4 regions of the Heyndrickxia sp. MSNUG genome follow, and region 3 is predicted to be linked to each of the others. Evidence: riboswitches for the same ligand, from Rfam matches in the RefSeq annotation. Region 3 holds a riboswitch; each other region holds the start of a gene.

What was found. A riboswitch is a leader RNA that binds a small molecule or an ion and turns the genes downstream of it on or off. The one in region 3 is predicted to bind cyclic di-GMP.
Region 1: it holds a riboswitch for cyclic di-GMP, as region 3 does, so the genes downstream of both, AABM38_RS19595 (DUF192 domain-containing protein) here and AABM38_RS04360 (anti-repressor SinI family protein) in region 3, are expected to answer to the same signal.
Region 2: it holds a riboswitch for cyclic di-GMP, as region 3 does, so the genes downstream of both, AABM38_RS19810 (hypothetical protein) here and AABM38_RS04360 (anti-repressor SinI family protein) in region 3, are expected to answer to the same signal.
Region 4: it holds a riboswitch for cyclic di-GMP, as region 3 does, so the genes downstream of both, AABM38_RS22425 (HNH endonuclease) here and AABM38_RS04360 (anti-repressor SinI family protein) in region 3, are expected to answer to the same signal.

Annotation. Positions count from the first base shown of each region.
Region 1 covers NZ_CP150978.1:3,896,817-3,902,732, forward strand. The annotation lists gene AABM38_RS19575 (pilus assembly protein TadG-related protein) at 1-793, opposite strand, end outside; gene AABM38_RS19580 (TadE/TadG family type IV pilus assembly protein) at 803-1,186, opposite strand; gene AABM38_RS19585 (A24 family peptidase) at 1,183-1,704, opposite strand; gene AABM38_RS19590 (Flp family type IVb pilin) at 1,860-2,048, opposite strand; gene AABM38_RS19595 (DUF192 domain-containing protein) at 2,052-2,408, opposite strand; cyclic di-GMP riboswitch class I at 2,499-2,585, opposite strand; gene AABM38_RS19600 (SET domain-containing protein) at 3,019-3,405, shown strand; gene AABM38_RS19605 (PAS domain-containing sensor histidine kinase) at 3,455-4,933, opposite strand; gene AABM38_RS19610 (ABC transporter permease subunit) at 5,091-5,888, opposite strand; gene AABM38_RS19615 (ABC transporter permease subunit) at 5,904-5,916, opposite strand, start outside.
Region 2 covers NZ_CP150978.1:3,942,783-3,948,698, forward strand. The annotation lists gene AABM38_RS19800 (GntP family permease) at 1-1,053, shown strand, start outside; gene AABM38_RS19805 (acetyl-CoA C-acetyltransferase) at 1,171-2,361, shown strand; gene AABM38_RS19810 (hypothetical protein) at 2,412-2,636, opposite strand; cyclic di-GMP riboswitch class I at 2,943-3,026, opposite strand; gene AABM38_RS19815 (hypothetical protein) at 3,264-3,608, shown strand; gene nadE (ammonia-dependent NAD(+) synthetase) at 3,648-4,469, opposite strand; gene AABM38_RS19825 (lactonase family protein) at 4,758-5,819, shown strand; gene AABM38_RS19830 (Gfo/Idh/MocA family protein) at 5,870-5,916, opposite strand, start outside.
Region 3 covers NZ_CP150978.1:876,489-882,404, forward strand. The annotation lists gene AABM38_RS04345 (carbohydrate kinase) at 1-134, shown strand, start outside; gene AABM38_RS04350 (pseudouridine-5'-phosphate glycosidase) at 147-1,058, shown strand; gene AABM38_RS04355 (helix-turn-helix domain-containing protein) at 1,430-1,774, opposite strand; cyclic di-GMP riboswitch class I at 2,436-2,521, shown strand; gene AABM38_RS04360 (anti-repressor SinI family protein) at 2,551-2,697, shown strand; gene AABM38_RS04365 (helix-turn-helix domain-containing protein) at 2,916-3,236, opposite strand; gene treR (trehalose operon repressor) at 3,679-4,404, shown strand; gene AABM38_RS04375 (late competence development ComFB family protein) at 4,558-4,833, opposite strand; gene AABM38_RS04380 (type 1 glutamine amidotransferase domain-containing protein) at 5,043-5,558, shown strand.
Region 4 covers NZ_CP150978.1:4,472,815-4,478,730, forward strand. The annotation lists gene AABM38_RS22405 (hypothetical protein) at 130-429, opposite strand; gene AABM38_RS22410 (hypothetical protein) at 444-839, opposite strand; gene AABM38_RS22415 (hypothetical protein) at 871-1,734, opposite strand; gene AABM38_RS22420 (HNH endonuclease) at 1,773-1,913, opposite strand; gene AABM38_RS22425 (HNH endonuclease) at 1,846-2,628, opposite strand; cyclic di-GMP riboswitch class I at 2,695-2,785, opposite strand; gene AABM38_RS22430 (GntR family transcriptional regulator) at 3,264-4,028, shown strand; gene AABM38_RS22435 (PTS sugar transporter subunit IIA) at 4,028-4,459, shown strand; gene AABM38_RS22440 (PTS sugar transporter subunit IIB) at 4,472-4,759, shown strand; gene AABM38_RS22445 (PTS ascorbate transporter subunit IIC) at 4,760-5,916, shown strand, end outside.

The DNA.
Region 1 (5,916 bases), 1.8 Mb from region 3:
GGTCTGTTATGTAAAAATAAGCAAAGCCGGTAATCTTCACTTCTTTTACCTGATTGACATCATGGCTGTATGGAGTATAGACAGGAATAAGGATAATCCTCGAGCAATCTCTGTCATGGATATCTCTCGGAAGTTCTGGGCAAGAATTTATTTTTTCCTTAATGACCTCCCTTGTTTTCCCTGCGATATTCCCCGTCTGGGTGGCGATGATATCATTTACTGCCAATTCCTCTTGATAACCGTTCCGGAGGTTTTCCTCATAAGATCTAGCCCCGGTGCTGCCTAAAGCAAGGACGCCAAAATTACCGTACTCAACACCACCGCTATCTACTTTTAGCTGGTATTCCTTATAGAACTCAAGAGGGATACTATCATCAATTCCAAGAGGAGCTGCTCCTTCTGCCCTTCCCATTGTTCTCAGTTCCGCAGCGGAATGTGCGTGAACATTGACCGTTTCCATTCCAAACAATTTCGAAAAAGCTAAAGAAACTGTTTTTGACAGGTCGATTGCCACCTTTTTCTCCATTACAACTGAAATATTGTCTATTGTTGATCCATTGTTATGTGCAGCCACTATACTCCTTGTCACCTCATCAACCTTTGGCTCATTGTTCGTCAGCTCCTGTGCACCTGAAAGGACTGCAGCATTGGCTGTCTTTTGCAGCTCTGCTTTGGTCATATAAAGCATTCCGCCATCAATCGCCAGACCAGCGATACTGAGAAGGACTAGAAGTGACATGGCTGCCAGAAGGAGTGAGTTTCCTGATTCCTCTGCAAAAATTTTTCTTATCATCTGATCCCCCTACTCAACCCGGATTGTGGACTCCGCCTTGATTGACAAAGCTGATGGAAACAGGCTGGATACAAACGGAGTAAAAAAGTGAAAAGGATACTCAAGCTTTACCGTTAAATATTCACCCGAATCCCGTTCAGCTTCTCCAGGTGAAATATTAATTTTCAATTGATCAATTTCTTTTAACTGAACATAATCTTTCGCAAACGCGATGATCTTTGTATCACTCTCCCCAAGGCTTCCAACCCGTACCGTCTCCTGGGCCGCCATATGAAGATGGGTGAAGGAATACATCATTCGGCCAAAATCAAGAATGCCAACCAGTATCAGCAATAGCACCGGCAGGATGAGAGCGGTCTCAACTAAAGACTGTCCTCGCTCATCCTTCCTCATAGCAATCCTCCTCCTGATTGGAAGGCAACAGCAGCAATTGTACCGATGGCGATGGCTACACCATAAGGATAGGTAGCAGTTAAACCTTCTTTGTCCACTAAAAGAGGAATCCTCATGCCGCTCCGCAATCCACCGAAAAACATTCCAATGTGTCTGATCCTGCCCCATGCTCCCTTGCGGAAAAACAGAACAATCAACGCGAGGATGCCCCCTGCCAATGCCATATAGACTGCAGCCGTCAAGACAAAGACAGTGCCTTTAAGTGCGCCAATCACAGCCAGCAGCTTCACATCCCCTGCTCCCATTCCTCCCATAAAATAAGGGATGAGTAAAACGGCAAAACCTACAATTGTTCCGGCTACCGTGAATCCCAGGCCACTGAATCCGCCAGTAGCAAGATGGATAATCAGCGCAAGGAGCAAGAAAGGCAGCAAGACTTTATTATAAATTTTTCGTTCTTTTACATCGGTAATCACACATATCACCAGTAAGATCATTAACAAATAATCATTCCACATACTATTTACCTCGTTTCATCGACGAGTTTTAAAAAAAGCCCCACGTTTTTCAACGCGAGGCTCTTTCTGCCTGTACCTCTGACTGGCAAGTTATAATTTTTCAACGCTGACAAGAAGAATATTAATAAGTTCAATAGATAATAATAAGTTGTTCTCTATTCTGCAGGTACGTTCTCTCTATTAGTTACTGCATCTGTAACACTTGTGAACATTTCCATGATTTGCTCTCGCAACAATGCTAACGCCCCAACAACCGCAACCGCAATAATTCCCAACACCAAACCATACTCAGTCATACCCTGTCCTTGCTCTTCAGTGAATAATGCTTTCATTTTTGCTTTCATTGTTTATTTCCCCTTTTCATTTAGTAGTTTGATCAAATGACCGACTTCCGTTCCTGTATTCCGGATTGTGCCTTCTGGGAGCTCGAATACGGAATACGCACCTTTGTAGCGCTTTCCAATTTTCGCAGGTTCTAGCTGTTCGTCTGCACCTACAATTTCATTGTTCTCGTTGATGTAAAGAACATCGATGGAATAGTTCATAAAAAAGGTATGGATGGACGGGCAGGGCCGTATGTAGAGACTGTGTCCTTCTGGCAAGCATTTCGTCAGCATCAACCCTTTGAATCTGCTAAGAAAGGTATCTGCTACTTTTACATGTGCTGCCAGTTCTTTGCCGTTCGATAGATTCAGCAGTCTCATTCATTTTTCACCTCCAACTGTACAAAAATAACCCCGCCTTTGCCGAAAGGGGGGTTAGATGAACAAATGTCATGTAATTCACCCTGATCTTTCGGTAGCTGGCTGGCTTAGCACTTTAGTGCAGTAGCCCCTGTAGCTTTGCGTCGCTGGCTTTCACCAGGTTTGCCTTTATCGAGATTCAGTGCATGTCCGACTGATCTCTTATCCACATCATAATTTGAAACAAAATTCTACAAAACCCATCATAATGCCTGATTTTTCTGAAAAATAAAATAAGATTATTGACTCAGGAAAATGAAACTATTGCTCCGACAAGTAGTTCAACATAACCACTTTATTTTCTTCCTCCTTTTTCCGGAATCTTTCTCGGGTAAAACGACTGAGAAAAGCTCTATATATTGACATAGGTCTCGGTCAATTTAATAGGTAAATAGATTGGTTTTTCATGAATTTTTATTGGCTTATAGGATAAAATTATGATAATAAAGGTTTGAAAAATTATTTTCTGATGAAAATTTGCTGGAAAAGAAAAATATTTGCATTTCTGAATGAGAACAGTCATGCTTAAGAGGATAAAATCCAACTAACAAGAGGACAAGCAGGTGAAATTATGATCGAAATTAAGACTTCAACAATAAGTGATGGAGAATTCAATAGAGGGGTATTCGCCACTCGTGACATAGCGAAAGGCGAACTGATCCATGAAGCACCGGTTCTTTCCTATCCCAATGCCGACCATGTACACATTGAGAAAACTGCTTTGGCTGACTATGCATTCGAGTACGGCATACATCACTCGTGCATCCTGCTTGGGTATGGGATGCTGTTCAATCATTCCTATGAACCAAATGCTACGTATGAAATCAATTTTGACAATCATACTTTTGATTTTTTTGCATACCGTGACATCCGTGCCGGCGAAGAAATCATGATTAACTATAATGGCGAAGTCGATAACAATGACCCGCTTTGGTTTAATGAAGATAAAGAAAAATAAGTTAACAATAAAAAATGCGGCTTCCCATTACTATGGAAGCCGCATTTTATTATTTTTTTAAAGCATTCACTATGTAATCCAATTCGACCTTTATGGTTGTTCCTTTTCCTACCGAACTCTCAATCTTCATCGATCCGTTGTGTTCCTGGATGATTTTATTGCTGATGGTTAGCCCCAGACCGATTCCTTTATCTTTGGTGGTATAAAACGGCGTACCAAGATGGCGCAGTAATTCAGCTGCTATTCCAGGACCTTCATCTGAAATATGGACCTCAACTTTTCCTGCCTCGTTTAAGTTGATGTCAATGTGGATAATTCCGCCGTTAGGCATCGATTCAATTGCGTTTTTCAGGAAATTTAAAAACACTTGCTTCAGCTGATGCGGGTTGCACAGCAGTTCAACCTTGGTTTGTGGATAATTTGTTTTGATCTGCACGTTATGCATGATTGCCTGTGGATGGATGACATTAATCGTGCTGTCCACTATCGCACATAATTCACCTTTTACAAATTGAACAGCCTGAGGCTTTGCCAGCGACATAAATTCATTTACAATCATATCGATTCTATCCAATTCGTTCATGATGATCATCAAGTAATCTGACTGTTTTTGTTTATCAGTGCTCGTTTGCAATAACTTGGAAAAGCCTTTTAAGGCGGTCAGCGGGTTGCGGATTTCATGTGCTACTCCTGCAGCTAGTTGGCCAGTAATCGACAAACGGTCCAAATTTCGAATGGCTGCATCATTTTTCACACGATCGGTAATATTCCGGCCGACACTAACAAAGGAATCAACTTCCTTTTTTTCATTATAAATCGGAGAAATATTATATTCTGTATAAACAATGGAATTCTTATCAACTGTCCTGAATTTTTTCCTAAGCAGCTGCGGTTCACCCGTTTCCAGAATCTCATCGATTTTTTCATCAAGCATAGCCTCTTCTTCCGAACATAAAAATTCCTCTAAATTTCTCCCAACAATCTTTTCAGGTGGAAGTCCAATGACTTTTTCATGTGACGGAGAGGCATAAACGATTTTTTTATCCTTTGTGAATACCTTAATCATATCACTTGTATTTTCAGTGATTAATTCGTAGAGCTCACGGGTTCTGTGCAATTCATTTTCCATCCTCACAATACTGGTAATATCACGATAGATGGCAATGATCGCGATAATTTCCCCTTTCCTGTTTCGGAAAGGAGAATAAGAGACTGCTATATCCAGCATTGATCCGTCTTTATGATACCGTTGAGTGATCATGTTGGCATATGTTTTGCCATTCTTGACATCATTTATAAGATCCCCAACAAAATCCGGATTCGAAAACTCGTAAAAGGTTTTTCCTATAAGGTCTTCCTCTGTATAGCCAAAAATTTCAGTATACATATGGTTGATCCTTACAAAGCGATTCTCCATATCGACAATAGCAAATCCATCAGCCGTACAATTCAAAAATAAATCTAGCAGCTCATCAGGATTATAAATTGATTCGTCATCAGTTCCAAACAAAGGGAAACTATTACGCATAGAGATCTCTCCAAACTTTCATAAACTTTACATCTTCATTTTACAGAAAGTTGCGATTTATCAAAAGAAGTATTTTTTCAAGTATATTATCGTGGATTCTGTTTTCATTAAGTTTTTATCCCTACTAATAAAAAATCCCGGAAGTCCGGGATCGATCTTAAACATTCATATCTCTTTTTCTATAAAATATATAAGTTGCAGCTAAAAGGACGAGAATCAGCATGAATGATATAGCAAGATACAGGAACTCGAAACGTCCGTCATTCAAAATATTCTTGGCATCGTAATATTTGAACGGTGTGAAATACTTCAACCCTTCAAGCTTTTCGTTCATATCGATTGCAATGGATAGGATAAAAAAGATGAGCAGGATTCCGGTCGATAAAGAATTGGCCTTTTTGGCATTTATTAAAATAGCTGCTACAGCACTTCCAACGACCAAAAATATCAACTGGAGAATGAACATGCCAATCATAAGCATCGTGATATCACCGGTTACGTTTTCTCCGTCTGCATATTTCTGCACCATTCCGATAGAGGAGGCTAGCGTTACTAAATTTATGATGATGATATTCATTAAGGCAGCCGCCAATTTGGACGTAATCATATAATTCCTTGAAATTGGCTTTACCAGCAGGAACTCAACGGTTTTGTCTCTCTCTTCCTTGGAAATAATATTGGCTCCCAGCATGGCTGCGTGGATGGCTGCCATAACAGCCAGATACAAGAATAGCATCCCGTAATACCCAATTGGCGAAGACAAATCAAATGACCCAATCCCCATAATGGCCTTCAGCGATTTTGGCATATCGGCCATCAGTGCATTCATTGATTGTCCTGAGCTGCCGAGACTTGCATATTTCCCCATACCCGAAGCAACCATGAAAATGACGCCGATGCTCCAGATGATCAACGATTTCCGATTAGCTTTCATTTCCATTTTGAAAATATTCATAGCATTACCTCCTCTCTAGACGGAATGG
Region 2 (5,916 bases), 1.8 Mb from region 3:
TTCAGGGAAGCAAACATTCCAAAAAGACTCATTCCTGGAACAATTGCGCTTGGTGCCTTCACCTTCACTATGGATGCACTTCCAGGTACACCGCAAATCCAGAACGTTATTCCAACTGGCTTTTTTGGAACAGATATCTATGCAGCACCAACACTGGGTATCATAGGTGCGATTCTCGTTTTCAGCCTTGGTATGATGTACCTTGAAACACTTAGAAAAAGAGCGGCTAAACGCGGCGAAGGTTTTTACGGATTTGATAACGCTGAATCAGCAGCAGCTGCCGAAGCAGATGCATTAGAAGAAGGCGTAGCAAAAATTGATATGACCGCACACGCAAGCACTCTAAAATCAGTACTGGCTTTCGTTCCATTAATCCTGGTTGGAGTAGCAAACAAGTTTTTCACAGTGAATCTTCCTAAGTGGTATCCTAATGGCTTTGACTTCTCGAAAATTGGGCTTGATGCTTACGGAACCATCCAAATTCCAGCAGTCGTTGGAATCTGGTCTGTTGAATTAGCACTGATCCTAGGGATTATCGCTACCCTTTTGTATAACTGGAAAGGTGTTACAGGAGGCTTCAAGGTTGGGGTTAATACCGCTATCGGAGGAGCATTGCTTGCTTCTATGAACACAGGTGCCGAGTATGGATTTGGCGGAGTCATTTCTTCCCTTCCTGGATTCTCAGTTGTGAGTAAAGGAATTTCAACCACTTTCTCAGATCCGTTAATCAATGGAGCAGTGACAACAACTACTCTTGCGGGGGTTACAGGTTCCGCTTCCGGCGGAATGGGTATTGCCTTAAGTGCGATGGCAGACACCTATATGAAAGCGATCACTCAATTCAACATTCCGCCAGAGGTTATGCACCGTGTCATCTCCATGGCATCAGGCGGTATGGATACGCTTCCGCATAACGGAGCTGTTATCACATTGCTTGCTGTTACAGGTTTAACACATAAACAATCCTATAAAGATATTTTCATGATCACTGTTATTAAAACGCTTGCAGTATTCTTCATTATTGCAATCTACAAACTTACTGGACTTGTATAATACCGTGACCTCCAGTTGTGCTGGAAAGTGACATTTTTTACCTGAATCATTATGATTATAAATATAGGGGGATTCAGTCCCCCCTTTAGAATACTTACTTCGAAAGGGGCATGAAAAATGGAAAATACAATTGTAATCGCAAGTGCTGTCAGAACAGCGACCGGTGCCTTTGGCGGCGCATTCTTTGGTGTTTCTGCAGTAGATTTAGGAGCAACAGCGATCAAAGCAGCTTTAGAAAAAGCAAATGTCAGTGCTGATGCGGTTGATGAAGTCATCATGGGGAACGTACTGCAGGCTGGTCTCGGCCAAAACCCTGCACGCCAGGCTGCCATAAGAGCTGGACTTCCAGAAACCTGCCCGTCCATGACAATCAACAAGTTGTGCGGCTCCGGATTGAAAGCAGTCCATCTTGCGTATCAGGCAATTGCAGCCGGAGATGCAGATATCGTCGTTGCAGGCGGCATGGAAAACATGAGTCAGGCTCCATTCGTTCTTAAAGGTGCACGCGAAGGCTTTAAGATGGGAGACCAGAAACTAGTTGATACATTGCTTGGAGATGGACTCGTTTGTGCATTCAATGACTATCATATGGGTGTCACCGCTGAGAACCTTGCAGATAAATATGAAATCTCCCGTAATGAGCAGGATTCTTTTGCAGTAAAAAGCCAAAACAAGGCTGAAGCAGCCATCACTTCTGGCCGCTTCAAGGATGAGATCGTTCCTGTCGCGGTAAAACAGCGTAAAGGCGACCCAATCATCATCGACCAAGATGAGCATCCTAAATTCGGCAGCACACTTGAGAAGGTAGGAAAGTTAAAGCCTGCATTTAAAAAAGACGGTTCGGTAACAGCAGCCAATGCTTCTGGAATCAATGACGGTGCAGCCGCTGTCGTTGTCATGAGCGGCAAAAAAGCAAAAGAACTAGGTGTTACGCCGCTTGTAACAATCAAGGCAAATGCTTCTGCTGGTGTTGACCCTTCCATCATGGGTATTGGTCCAGTCGATGCTGTTAAAAAAGCACTTAAAAAAGCGGAAATGGAATTGACTGACATTGATCTGGTTGAAGCAAACGAAGCTTTTGCAGCACAGGCACTCTCCGTAATGAAAGAGCTTGGCATGAGCGAAGACAACGTCAATGTCAACGGAGGAGCAATCGCACTTGGCCATCCAATTGGGGCGAGCGGTGCGAGAATTCTCGTCACTTTGATTCATGAATTGAAAAAGAGAGAACAAAAATACGGATTGGCGACTCTCTGCATTGGCGGAGGAATGGGTGTGGCAACCATTATCGAAAATGTAGTTGATTAATAGATAAAAGCCTGTGGCTGCGGCCACAGGCTTTTATAGTTTAATAGATTTTATACAACATAATCTTCAGTTAATTTGCTGCAGGCATTTGATAGATTCTGCAGGCATTCCATTCGAAGCTTCTCATCACAGATGAAATCGTTAAGCAGTTCTTCCTCCAGTTTTACCTGGATTTGACTGATTTCTTCCTGCAGTCGTTCTCTCTTTTCCACCTCTGCTAAATGAAACTCAATTTCACGTTCAAAATACTCTACAGTCCCAAACAAAACAGTCAATTATTCCTCCACCTTTCTTTTAATCTTTTTCCTGCTGACAAAAACCCGATGCTGAAATTGAACAAATCTGCCAAAAGGAGTATCTTTTATTTATCCTGTCAAGTTACTTAAGTATTATTTAACCTCTCTAACGCGTTGCAAACGTCATTTTCGCTACTTTTCGCATTTTATAAGGTTTTTTCAAGGATTGAGTAAACCAAATATCATGCAATACAGGTACAAATAAAAAATCCTCCAAAAAGATGGCGGTTCTTCGGAAAAGTCAAAACAACACCTTTGACCCATCTGGTCATGCATCCGATCCTTTTTGGCAACCCGACGATCATAGCAAAATGCCTTAGACTCGTGGCTTTGCGTCCCTATCTTTCGATAAGTTTGCCTTTTTCTGTTCTAATTAAAATATAAAACTTACGAACCATCAATTCAACAAAATTCGCCATTTTCTAACAAAAATGAATCTTTGTTCCTATATCAAATTGTTTATTCTTTATATTAATAGGAACTATCAATTTAGAGAAAAAGCCTTTTGTTTTCACAATGTAATAAAGCCGCAATACCTATGTAAAACTAGATTGATAAAATAAAAGGACGAAGCTTGAATATAGGCGAAATGGCAGGAGGATCCTTATGGAACAGCATGTTAAAATGTCGCTAGATGAATGGAAAGCGGAAATAGAAGAAATTTTGAATGAAATTGATGCGGAATATGAAGAGATAAAAAACGAGTTAAAAGTTTATACATATAAATACAACATCACTAAGCAGGTTGTCCAATCGACCGTTAATCCGGATCTGAACAGAAAGATCCGTGAATTGTACCACCAGCCATTTGAACAAAAATTCAATAACTTGAAGGAATACATCAAGGAACTTGAAGAGAAAAAGCGAGTTTTTCAAATGTTTACAGACAAAATTGACAAGGTCACTGAAAAAGAAGATCCAAGAAGTTTTGCCATGACAGAACTTGAATAATGGCAATGAATAAGCCTGGCCGATCGGCCAGGCTTTTCTTTATTTTTTCCACCAGGAGTCGAACATCGACGCAGGTACCTGTCTCTTATGTTCTGAAACCCTATATCTGGACTCAATTTTCGCAGCATCACCTTCTGCAATCTGCTTTCCTTCCAGATAATCGTCAATTGCCTCATAGCTCACTCCGAGCTCTGTCTCGTCAGCCTGAAGCGGCTTGTTATCAAGCAGGTCAGCCGTCGGTTCTTTCAAGTACAATCTTTCCTCAGCATTCAATGCCTTGAGAAGCTCCCTTCCCTGTCTCTTGTTCAGCCCAGTGAGCGGCAGCAAGTCGGCTCCGCCATCGCCATACTTTGTGAAAAATCCGGTTACTGCTTCAGCTGCATGGTCTGTGCCGATGACCAGCAAACCTTCCTGGCCGGCAATCGCATACTGTGTAATCATCCTCATCCGGGCCTTAACATTCCCTTTATTAAAATCTGTAAGAGAATCGCCAATCGCTTCTTCAAATTGTATATTGAATGTATCAACAGCAGGCTGGATATTGAAGGTGACCGTCTTATCAGGTTTAATGAAATCCAGTGCACACTGCGCATCCTCTTCATCTTTCTGAACCTTGTACGGGAGGCGGACAGCAACGAATTTTGCGTCGACCCCTTCAGAACGCAGCTCTTCAGCCGCTAATTGAGCCAGCCTTCCTACAAGCGTCGAATCCTGGCCACCACTGATTCCAAGCACAAATCCTTTTGCTTTCGAAGCTTGTAAATATTCCTTCAGGAAGCCAATCCGCTTCTGGATTTCCTCTTGCGGATTGATTTCGGGACGGACATTCAGTGCTTCAATAATCTGTTTCTGCAAACTCATAATAAACCTCCTTGATCACTGAAAAAGTTATTATTAAAGAGCATATCTCTTATACAGTTTAATGTCTAGATTTACACATCCCAAACTGCCGCCTATCTTTAACTATACCGTTATATTGAAAAATTAAACGTCAGGCCTCGAAGATTGTTTGTTTTTCAATTTTTTGGTTTTGCCAGCCCTGTCTTATCAACCAAGTTTGTCCAGAACATTTTGTTCGTGTCTGGATTTTTGCTAGACTATAGATGAACTTAAATTAAACGAAAATAAAGCAAAATGATATTGGAGGCTTTGCGAATGACAACTCACGAAAAATTCACAGGCTATATTGGCACCTATACAAAAGGAGACAGCAAAGGGATCTATTCTTTTAACCTTGATGCGGTAAATGGAAAAATTACCGATGTGAAAGCTGTTGCCGCTTTAGAGAATCCCACCTATCTAAATATCAGTAAGGATAATCAATATCTTTATTCTGTTGCAAAGGAAGGAAATTCAGGAGGTGTTGCGGGCTATAAAATCCTGGATTCCGGGGAGCTTTCCCTAATTAACACTCAGTATTCAGAAGGAGCTTCACCTTGCCATGTCAGCGTAAATAAGGAAAACAGCCTCCTCTTGTCAGCCAACTATCATAAGGGTTCTGCAGATTCATACCGTTTAAATCCTGAAAATGGGGAAATTCAAGCTGTATTATCAAGCATCTTTCATGAAGGTTCAGGTCCTGATGAGAGACAGGAAAAAGCGCATACACATTATAGCGGCTTTACCCCTGATGAGAAATATGCAGCTGTCATTGATTTAGGAATCGATCAGCTGATTACTTATTCTTTGGACAATGGCAAACTGGCGGAGAAGAGTATCTTGAATATCGCACCAGGCAGTGGTCCAAGACATCTTACGTTCCATCCAAACGGTGAATATGCCTATTTAATGACTGAATTCAGCTCTGAGGTTCTTGTGCTGAAATATCATTCAGAGGATGGAAGCTTCCAACAGCTTCAGGCCGTCTCAACACTTCCTGATGATTTTATAGAAAATAACCAGGGAAGCGCCATTCACATTTCCTCGGATGGAAAGTTTGTCTATGCTGCCAACCGCGGCCATGACAGCATTGCTGTGTTCGAAGTGAAACCAGGAAGCTTCGAGCTGTCATTTGTGGAGCATACCTCGACCGAAGGCAATTGGCCGAGAGATTTCGTTTTAGACCCAAGTGAAAAGTACTTGATTGCCTCCAACCAGAATTCGAGCAATGTCGTACTTTATTCTCGAGATAAGGAAACAGGGAGACTTACGTTGCTGGACTCTGAGGTGAAAGTTCCGGACCCTGTGTGCGTTAAGTTTTTGAATTACTAAGGGCTTATTAAAAATGGGTAGGCGCTTTTTGTGCGCCTGCCCATTTTTTATCAGCTTTCCTGGTCACTAGGGAATTTCACTCCCATTTGCCTTCTGG
Region 3 (5,916 bases):
ATGGGATCCAGACAGAGGATGCATGCAAGGTTGGCATGGCCTGCTCGATACTAACACTGCAGACAATTGAAACAGTGAACCCCATATTAAATAACAAGCAATTGCTCGATACGTACAAACAAAACTTTAAATAAGAGGGATATAGAATGCTAGAGAAGTGGCTTGAATTTTCACATGAAGTACTCGAAGCTAAGGAAAAGGGCAAGCCGATTGTTGCGCTCGAGTCTACCATTATCTCCCATGGGATGCCTTATCCACAGAATATCCACACTGCGAGAGAAGTCGAGGCAATCATCCGGGAAAATGGAGCAGTTCCAGCAACAATTGCCATCCTTAATGGAAAAATAAAGATTGGCCTGTCGAATGAAGAGCTGGAATATTTGGGACAGAGCAAGGATGTTGAAAAAGCGAGCAGGCGTGACATTCCATACTTATTATCCTGCAAGAAAAATGGAGCGACCACAGTTGCGGCGACGATGATCTGCGCGGAGCTTGCCGAAATTGAAGTATTTGTCACAGGAGGAATTGGCGGAGTGCATCGCGAGGCAGAAGTGACGATGGATATTTCCGCTGATCTTCAGGAACTGGCAAACACGAATGTAGCCGTTGTCTGTGCCGGAGCGAAATCAATTCTGGACATTGGTTTGACACTTGAATATCTGGAAACATACGGAGTTCCAGTCGTGGGATTTGGAACGGACACATTGCCTGCATTTTATTCGATGACGAGTCCATTCAATGTGAATTTTCGCCTGGATACGACCAATGAAGTTGCAGATATGATCCGGACAAAATGGGAGATGGGGCTGAATGGGGGCGTCGTGGTGGCGAACCCGATTCCCGAAGAATATGCTCTTGAGGAAAGCCTCATTAATCGTGTCATAGAAAAGGCACTGGCAGAAGCGAAGGAAAATCAAATCGGCGGCAAACAAGTTACTCCGTTCCTGCTGGGAAAAGTAAAAGAATTAACAGAAGGAAAGAGTCTTGCAGCGAATATTGCCCTAGTTAAAAATAATGCCAGGGTGGGGGCGCTGATCGCTGTCAGCCTTGCAAAATAGATTAAAAAAAGAATCAGCCATCAGCTGGTTCTTTTTTTGATGAATAAGAAAGTATAAAATCCACTTCGAGAAATGTCCAGCTCCAGCGCCTAGCCCCTCAAGTCGCTTGGGTCCTGCCAGTGAAGTCAAAGAACGACTTCATTGGCAGGACCTCCAGCGCTTGTCGGGGCTGACCAAGGCGCTTGCGCTTTTCTTATGTCGCTGTTTTTTAAATGGGTTTTTTATGATGGAAATCAACTGCGATGAATTTGAGGCAGAATGATGTTAGTACATTAAATAATAAAAATTGGTCTAAATCGATAGGCGCAGTTGTATTTTATTAGTAACAAAAAGATGGATGGGGGGTGACTGAGTAACCAAAAGTAAAGTTATCATTTGTCGTTATTCATATGTTTCTTGAATTTCACAAAGTCTAAATAAAAGGAAAAATCCTCTTTGCTGATCCCGTTTTTTATCGCTTCATCCACAAGCAAGAGCCATTCCTGATCAATTGGAATACCACTCTTGTTAACCTGTTTCTCTTGCCCCGTTAAATATTCAACTGTAGTATCCAGGGTTTTGGCTAGACGAGTGAGAACTTGCATGGAGGGATTCTTCTGGATGCCTCTTTCAATATAACTAAGATAGGATTTCGACACATTTGCTTTTTCAGATAGCTCAGTGATCGAGTACTTTTTTCTTGTCCGCAAAATTTTAATTTTCTCGCCAACCATCATATTGTTATTCTCCTTAAATCAATTCATCAATTCATTATAACGAACAATCTAGTTCTTTTAAAAATACGTAAATGTATGGAAAACAGAGATAATTCTTTAAAACGAACGATTTGATTGATTTTTTGGGGTTATTCGGCATTTTTCAGACTTTTTCATAAATGATTCTATTGAACTATACTTTATTAAGAACAAATTCGTCGATTTGACTGACCCAGGAGGTTTTGAAGGGTATGTACAGGAAAAACTGTGATCGGTGCAAGCGTCCATCGTATAGCAGCAGTGAGGCAGGGGAATGGCTTTGCCCTGTTTGTGGTCACGATTTAACTAGATATCCCTTTTTTCAAGCAGTTTCTCTTGAAAAAGTGACCATTTTAAACCGGTGGAATAACGCTCCATATAAAAAAGAAACGACTATTAATGAGTCCGCCAATAATTTTTGGGGGTAAGAACAAAAAAACTGTTCAACAATTAGGGATAAAATATGACAAAAAAGCCTCTAAAAAAGCTTGAAATTTCTGAAAACTAACTAAAACAACACGTGTTTTTGTAATTCTGTGGAAAAAAAACGAAATAATCGATAAAAAGTAACCGACAAATACCTACATTATAAATAAAAAGAACCATATACAATGATATTGGGAGTTAAGGATATGATAAAAGGCACAGAAAAAGGCAAACTTGTTGAAAAACTGGGACGCAAAGTCACGGATCTAAGGTGCGAGGTACTATGATGGCCGGACTGCCTGGAATACAAATAGTATTTTGGGGGGAAGAAATTGATTAGTGAGAAGGCAATTTTCGAAGAACTGGATACAGAATGGATGCAGTTAATCATGGAAGCACTGGAAATGGGCTTGAAGAAAGAGGAAATCCGCGAGTTTTTAAAGAACTTCAATGGTCAATCTCCTTGCACTGAGCTTTAAAACCTACATATAAAAATAAAAAATTGATCAAGCAGCTCTTTTTGGAGGTGCTTTTTATTTTTTCTGCAATGTTAACCTTAAATAGTGAGTAGCCCTCCCTTTTACTACTCGGTCACTCCCGGCATATTTGCTAGCTGCTTGCGGAAAAGGTGGGTACCTTTTACACCGTTAAAAGAATGAAAAAAAATGGACAGCTTTTACAGGCTATCCATTTAAACTTATTTATTATGAAGTTTCCATTTATTAAATTCTAAAAACTCTCGGAACTGGTCTTTGGAAATTCCAGAATCCATCGCTTCTTTAACAAGCTTCACCCAATCAGAATCCATATTCTCTTTGTCTGGCTGTTCGTGGATTAAATAGTCAACAGGTATATGGAGGACAGCAGCAATTTTCTCTAAGAATTGAATGGACGGGTTTGTTTGAAGATTGCGCTCCAATGAGCTTAAATATGATTTCGCAACGCCAGCCTGTTCTGCCAGTTCTGATAGCGACATTTTCTTTTCCTGTCGAAGTCGTTTTACTCGTTCACCGATCAAAGTTATCCACACCTTATCAATTTATAGTTATATAATAACAAATCATTTAAAATAGTTCCATATTAAGAACAGCTTACAGAACAATTATAACCAATTTAGTTTTCCCATAGTGTAGATTATTGAAGTTTTTGCTGCGAACAACTTGGGAAAATTAGTGGAATATCCATTGTTTATTTTTATATCGACATTATACAAGATAATTTTAAGTCTGAGGATCGTGATAATGAATGTCCAATTTATTATAAGGTCCAGGGAGAACTCCTTCTTGTGAGCATTATTCCAGATTCAGGCTTTTCCCAATCTTCAATCACACTTTCAGCCCAAGTAGTCACAAAGAACCTTAACAGAACCATCTAATTAGAGCCTTTAGCACCGCATTTGTTCTCAAAACACAGAAAAAAAGGTAAAATGATAGCAATCAGTATAGGCATGGGGGAATAAGATGCAGAAAAAGTATTTATTGATATATGAAGAGATCTCGAGACTGATTCAAGATGGCCATTATCAGCCGAAAACCATCCTGCCATCAGAAAATGAATTCGCTGACAGCTATAAAACTTCGAGGGAGACAATTCGCAAAGCATTAAATTTGCTTGCGCAGAATGGATTCATCCAGAAGATTCGCGGAAAGGGCTCTCTGGTTCTGGATTTAAAAAGACATCAGTTCCCGATTTCCGGGCTTGTCAGCTTTAAAGAACTTGCCGGGAATCTGGGAGGCAAGGCTGAAACAAATGTTGAGGATTTTACATTGGAGCTGGCTGGACGGGAAATTGCCAAAGAACTGCATGTCGATGATGATGAGAAAGTGTGGAAGGTAACAAGAGTAAGGCTTATCGATGGCGAGAGGATCATCCTTGATAAGGACTTTCTTGTGGAGAGATTTGTGCCTGGACTAACAAAGGAAAACTGTCAAAATTCCATTTTTGAATATATCGAGAAGAAGCTTGAAAAAAAGATCAGCTTTGCCAAAAAGGAATTCACTGTTGAGGAACCAACCGAGGAAGACCGTAGGCAACTGGATATGGAAGGTTATCATGCCATCGTTGTAGTAAAGAATTATATTTACTTCGATGACGCTACACAATTCCAGTATACAGAATCCAGGCACCGTCCCGACAAATTCCGGTTCGTTGATTTCGCCCGGCGTATGGATACGAAATCGATATAATATGATATTTTATAAAAAGAACGGCTTCCCATTTGCGGGAAGCCGTTTGCTATTTTGCTTACTATTGCTTTGGATATTTTCCAACCACAGAGATATTACTATTTTTGCTTAATGCTTGGATATTTCCAACCACATGGATTTAACTATTTTTACTTAATGCTTCGGATATTTTCCAACCAAATGAATAGCGCTGATGATTCTTTTATTGATCCAGGCTCTGTTTTCCTGGGTATTTAGCTGCTCAAATACCATTTTTCGGCCATCTTCGGTTGTGACATAATGGCTTGGCAGTGTATTGAGGCTAATGGCGATGATATCATTCCTGCACTTTGAACAATTACAAAAAGTCTGGTAATCAGGACTCATCATCAAAACATTGACAAGAGTAGAAACCACTTCTTCCATTACGTTTACATAGTTTATATTCATGGTGCTCCTTCTCTCCCTATTGAAGTCCTACAATAAATTATAAAGGATTAAATAAATAATAAAATGAAATTTTAAATATTAAAATTAATATGGGTCTTTAGGATTACTTTTATCCTAGATAATGGATGTGCAAAAAGATGTTTTAGTAAGACAGAACAGGGAAACTTTAATAGTGGAGATAAAGTCATATATAAGGAGATGTTGACCATATGTCTAAAAAAATTGCCTGCTTAATAACCGAAATGTTTGAGGACTCTGAATATCTTGAGCCATCAAGGGCTTTTACAGAAGCTGGCCATGAAGTGATGACAATTGAAAAGGAAAAAGGGAAAACAGTCACTGGCAAGCAGAAAAAAGCAGAAGTCAAGATCGATGAATCTATCGACAATGTGAGCCCTGAAGACTTTGATGCGTTATTTATCCCGGGAGGATTCTCTCCGGACCAGCTCCGTGAAGATGAGCGCTTCGTCCAATTCGCCAAATCGTTCATGGATGCAAAGAAGCCTGTATTCGCCATCTGCCACGGCCCGCAGCTGCTTCTAACAGCAAAAACACTTGAAGGCAGAGACGCAACTGGCTATAAATCCATTCGAGTGGACATGGAATATGCTGGCGCGAAATATCAAGACAAAGAAGTGATCGTTTGTCAAAACCAGCTCGTCACTAGCAGAGAGCCAAAGGATATTCCAGCCTTCAATCGAGAAGCTTTAAATTTGTTAAAATAAACACTTAGCTGAAAACCCTTCTGCAGTTTGAGAAGGGTTTTTTTGTGAGTTGGAATTGGAAAAAACAGCTCGGAATTTCCAGTTCGCCAATATACTTTATTTTCGTCAAATAAATTGTGAACTTCGCCAGAAAAAATTTCGCCCCATCACTTGATTGAAATTCACTTACATATTTAAATGATTATATAACTAAATTTCTTCTGGAAAATTAACTGACTGCCATTACTCATCTCAATTTCTTATTAAACTACAAGATTTCAGTTGAAAATCATTTTTCTTCAAACAAATTCCAACTCATTACATAACCACGTGTGGAAATTAATATTCATTTTGCGAAAAACATTGTATAAGATAATAT
Region 4 (5,916 bases), 1.3 Mb from region 3:
TTAAGAAAAAAAAGCTTAATGACGAATTCCCGCAAAACTTCTCGTCTTTTATTTCGACTCCCGAACGTGACACTAGAACCTTCCCGGTGTCTGCGCTATTTGGAACGCAAGAACCGTCCCCATGTTCCACTAAATACTGTTCATTTCCAACATTAACTTTTGAATAGCTTCTTGATCGTCATTTTTAATGGCTTCTTCTAGTTGCCCGTTTAATAATTGCAGCTGGTTGTTTTGTTGTTTGTTTTGCATTTCTTGATTGAACTTGTCTTTGTCGGCTTGCAGGATGGTGTATATTTGTTGTTCTTTGGCCAGGATGGCTGCTCGTTCTGCTTCTTCCTGTTTTATTGTTGCGTTCAGTTCTTCTGCTGCTTGTTTTAATGTTTCTTTGATGATTTGTTCAGCTTGTTCCCATTCTTCTTTTGAGGACATGATTTTCACTCCTATTAGTCAATATAACTCTTTATAGGCTGAAGGCCCTCAAGTTTTACATCCTGCATTTTGTTATCCAGTCCATCTAGCGGGTTTTTGTTATAGACATTCATCATTAAATTAGATGCAAGCGTCACAAGCTGCATATTATTTTCCTGCAGTCCCTTTTCAAGTACCTTATCTGCAGAGCTATACAATCGTTCACGTTCTGCGAAACTTTTTTCCATGAACTTTTCAAACTTGTCTCTTTCCAGCTCAATCTTAAGGGTGATGGCATTGAGGCATGAAATCAGGCGTTGCCTTTCGGTTTCTTCCACTTCTTTTGCCTTCAAGTAACTTGTCGCCGAATTAATCGTTTCTGTTACAACTGATGCGATATCCAATGGGCTAAAAACATTCTTTACACTCATTATGACTTCCCCTTTTTATTTGAAGTTTCCACTATAATTGTCGGACTAATTGCTCTAACTGTTTAGTCAGTTCCTGATATTGAGTAGTAATGACAGCCTCGTCCTGAAGAAACTGTGTCGTAAGAGTTTTTTCCAGCATCCTGATGATTTCGATCGCTTGCTCTGCATCCTGGACGTCCGATTCATCGGTAAAATCTGAAGCTAATAATTCTTCCGTATGCTTCATTTTTTCTTTAAGAGGACGATACAAGCGTTCAATCAGCGAACGTTCTTCGTAGATGCTTTGTTCAACAAAGGTCAAGTTCGTTTTCAATACTCTTAGTCTTCCACACTCTAATTCCAGCTTTGCCTTTATTTTTTTCGCTTCCTGCAAATAGGAATCTGCCTGTTTCACACGTGTTCTTTGCTGGATTAAATCCATGCCAATAACCCCGCCGACAAGTCCTACACCCAATGTACCGATCACCGCAGCGGCTGCAGGCATGAAGGGATTGCTATCCTCAGTATGTGAGGAATAAAAATCCTTCCTTCTTAAATGATAGTCTGTTATATATTTCTCCACCGTTGCTCCGTATTGACTTTTAATCTCTTCATACAATTTCTTTTTATAGACGTAATGATCGTCAATCAACGTTTCAACACAAAGTATTTCTGTGTGAACATCATCAAACAACCCATCATACTTCCTTTGTGCCTTATACAGGATCTCTCCTGCCTCACTATTTTTTTCATAAGATGTTTTATAATCGCTGTTGCCTTTAATCACCATTTCTTTAAAGCCGTCCGTCATCAATTCGGTAAACTCTTTTCTTCCATCACTTAGAATCTGCCCTAATTCTTTTCCTGAATCTGTGAAGATTTTACCTACTTCGAAAACATTCCTAAAGAAACCCATCACACTGCCCCTTTTGGCTCAATTTTGCTTTTTCTAACTTATCTATACTCACTCCCGCCACCCCAAAGTTCACGGCCTCCGGTATGTCCCACGCTTGCATGTGTTTCCCGGTCAACTAATTGCAGGACTCCTGGCTCTTCCATTGTGATGCCAAGTGTATCCTTCTGGATTATCTCCATTGGACAAAGATTCAATGTCAGCTTCGTTCAAGCCTAGCTCTTCAGCTAATTCTGGATCTCCTTGAATATCCTCATATAACTCATAGTTTGCATATGTAAAATGGATATAATCGCTTCTCAGATACATGTCTTCCTCTATTTCCACTTCATATTCACTATCGAAAACTGGGAAGGAATCAGTAACGGTTTCTCCATTAGGTAGTTCAATCGTTTTGGTCTCGAATGGTATATCTTCACCTGATAAATCGGAACCTGTCTCCTCCGCATCAGCAATATCGACTCCATCTATAATATCAACAACTCCTACAGCCAATGCTCCTATGGCAACCGTTTTAGCGATGGATATGGCTCCTTTTTTAACACGGTCATGATCTCCATCGATAAAACCGCCAATGACTTCACCGCCATTATGGACCGTGTGTTTAGCAGTTTGGTAGACTCCCTTCGCAGTCCTTCCGACAGCACTTCCGATATCATTCAAGCCCTGATCACGCTGCGCGGGATTGTCATTGATGATTCCCGCAACCGTCCCAACAGCTCCATCAGCAGCTTGTCCAACTGTAGTTCCAGCGAACTCCGAGGCTTTTCTGACTCCTTTTCCGATGTCCTCGATCACATCTGATCCAGTTAACTCCCCAATAACCTGGATTGGTCCTCCAACTACCATCCCAGCGGTTTTGCCCGCATATTTACCAAACGTCTTAAGAAAGCTCATGCCATTAACCCCTCCCGGATAATAAAAAAACTATGACAAAAAGCCATAGTAAGAGGTTCTCTAAACTATGGAAACCTGACGATCATAGCACACCTCAGCATGCCTTAGACTCACGGCTTTGCGTCCTCCCCTTTCGAGAAGTTTGCCTTTTTCATAGTATTTGATTTGGAATTATTTACATATCAAGTATATAGGTCTTTGGCACCGTGTGTAAAGTACCTACTAAATCTCGTAGAAATTTAAAATACATAGAATTTAAAAGGAATTATTATTCAGTAAAATGGAATATAATTTCCCGTGTTGTATAAATAAAGGAAAAAAACACGATGAGCAGGTAATAACCCACTCATCGTCCTTTTTTCCGTAAAACTTCTGAATGTCTACTATAAGAACCGGGCCATTTTCTCTCAGGGTACATCCCCGCGCTTCCACCAAAAAAGGAACACGAGTAGAACACAGGGACGGTTCCCGCGTTCCTAAAAGGAACAAGAGAACCGTCCCCATGTTCTTCTAAAAGGTTATAATCTTTGTCTGAATAAAAAAAATAATTGACACAATTCATTATAATGTTAATATTTAATTAACTAATTATCATATAATACATCATAATCTTTAAAAAGAAGGTGATAATCATTTTGCGGTTAGATAAAAACCTAAAGATGCCTCTTTATAAGCAATTAAAGGATGCTCTTATGGAGTATATTGAGGAAAACTTAAAGGAAGGCGACGCTCTTCCGATTGAGTCAGAAATTGAGAAACTATTTGGTGTCAGTCGTATTACCGTCAGAAAAACAATTGAGGAACTTGTCAATGAAGGTGTAGTCACGAAGACTCAAGGAAGGGGAACCTTCGTACAGTCGAAAAACATCGTCCAAAAAGCTGGTAATATCACTAGTTGGACTGAGGAAATGCGTGTAAAAGGGAAACATACTGAAACTAAAAATATGATGATTTATGAAATTGAGCCATCGAAGAAAATAGCTGCAGAGTTGCAGCTGGCCAAAGGAGAAAAGGTTATTTGCCTGAAGCGTTTGCGTTGTGCAGACGGAGAACCTATTTCAATCCTGATTAACTACTTCCGCTCAAAATTCACACCTGGTTTCATGGAAAATGGTCTGATGAAGGAATCTCTTTATGAAGTACTTGAGGAAGATTACGGTATCCATCTCGAACAAGCACATGAAAGAATCAAGGCTAGACTGTCCACCGATTTAGAAGCATTGGAATTAGGAATCTCTCCGGATTCAGCTATCCTTCATATCACCCGGGTTTCCTATTTACCTGATGGAACCCCATTCGAGATGGTTGAAATGGCTAACAGATCTGATCGTTATGAATATGATATTGATTTAGTTGGCAGAAACAAATTAAAGACATTTAACACGGAAGGAGAGTCCTGATGCTGACCATAAACAAAAACCTCATCCAATTAGACGTTGAGGCAGCAACCGCTGAAGAAGCCATTCGTGCAGCAGGTAAACTATTGGCTGATGAAAACAAAGTGGAGGAGCGCTATATCGATGCAATGGTAAAAGGCTTCGAGGATGTAGGTCCTTATATTGTTTTAGCTCCTTCCATTGCGATCCCTCACGCCAGACCGGAGCATGGCGTCCTTGAACAAGGCTTTTCCCTGGTGCGCCTGAAGAACCCGGTAGCATTCGGCCACCCAACAAATGATCCTGTTCAATTAGTTTGCGCTATTTGCGGCACTGACGCCACCAGCCATATAGGCATGCTGCAAACAATTGCAGCTGTATTAGGGAACAAAGAGAAACTGGAAGTGATATTAACATCCAATAATGAAGAAGAAATTTTATCAATTTTAAACTAAGGAGTGGGGAAAATGAGAATTGTGACTGTATGCGGAATGGGCTTTGGAACATCACTAATGCTGTTGATGGAGGTTCAGGCAATCGCCAAGAAACATGGGTATGATGTTGATGGTGAAGCTGTAGATTTGGGTTCAGCCAAGGGTAAAGCCTGTGACTTTATGGTCACCTCCAGTGAAATTGCATCTGAGTTAAGCAGTGAATCTGTTGAAGTAGTCTCCATTAATAATCTATTAGATAAGGAAGAAATAGAGCAAAAGGTCATGCCCGTTATTGAAAAAATTGCTAAAGGGGTGAAATAGATGCTGGATTTCATTGTATCTATTTTAAGTAACCCTGCCATTATCCTCGCCCTTATTGCCGCTTTAGGATTAATAGCTCTGAAAAAGTCTACCTCCGATGTCATTAAAGGTACCTTAAAAACAATCTTTGGTTTCTTAATTCTTCAGCAAGGTGCCGGAATTATTGTAAACGCTTTAATACCTTTCAGTACGATGTTTACCGAAGCATTTGGACTAAAGGGTATTGTAGCCGAAGATAATGCTCTCGTTGCAGCAGTACAACAAGTTTTAGGAAAAGAAACAGCCCTAATTCTTGTATTCTCATTCCTAATCAATCTAGTAATTGCAAGATTGACTAAATGGAAGTATATCTTCCTTACTGGCCATATGATGTTCTCATTCGCAGGTACAATGGCGATCGTTTTCCATCAAATGGGATTATCATCAACTATGACCGTCATCCTTGGCTCAATTATACAAGGTATCTCAATGGTATTATTCCCTGCCATATCTCAGCCATTTGTCCGTAAAATAACTGGAAATGATCATGTTGCCTTCGGTTTCTGGGGCAGCTCATGGATCAGCTTGTCTGGATGGGTAGGCGGAAAATTAGGGAACAAAGAAAAGTCTTCTGAAGATGTAAAAGTTCCTAAGTCACTCGATTTCTTAAAAGATATGAGTGTATTAATGGGTATTGTCATGATCGTCATCTATGTTGTTACTTCGCTCTTTGTAGATCCAGCAAAAATGGCGGAAATAGCTGGCGGGCAGAACGCGATTCAGTTCTCTATCATGTCCGCACTAACATTTGTTGTTGGTATTTTAGTATTACTTCAAGGTGTCCGTATGTTTTTAGGAGAAATAGTCCCTGCTTTTAAAGGGGTAGGTGAAAAGATTGTTCCTGGAGCTAAGCCTGCGTTAGATGTCCCAATCTTCTATTCATTCGCACCAATCGCAGTAACACTAGGCTTCTTGGCTGCATTGATTGGCAGCTTATTGGTAACAGCTATTTCTAGCATATTGCCAGTCGTCGTTTTACCTTCTGTTATTGGTCTATTCTTCATGGGCGGGGCAGCAGGAGTATTCGGAAATGCAACTGGCGGCAGACGCGGAGCCATTATTAGTGGATTCTTCTTAGGCGTCAGCTGGACATTGCTAATTGCCCTTGCCTACCCTCT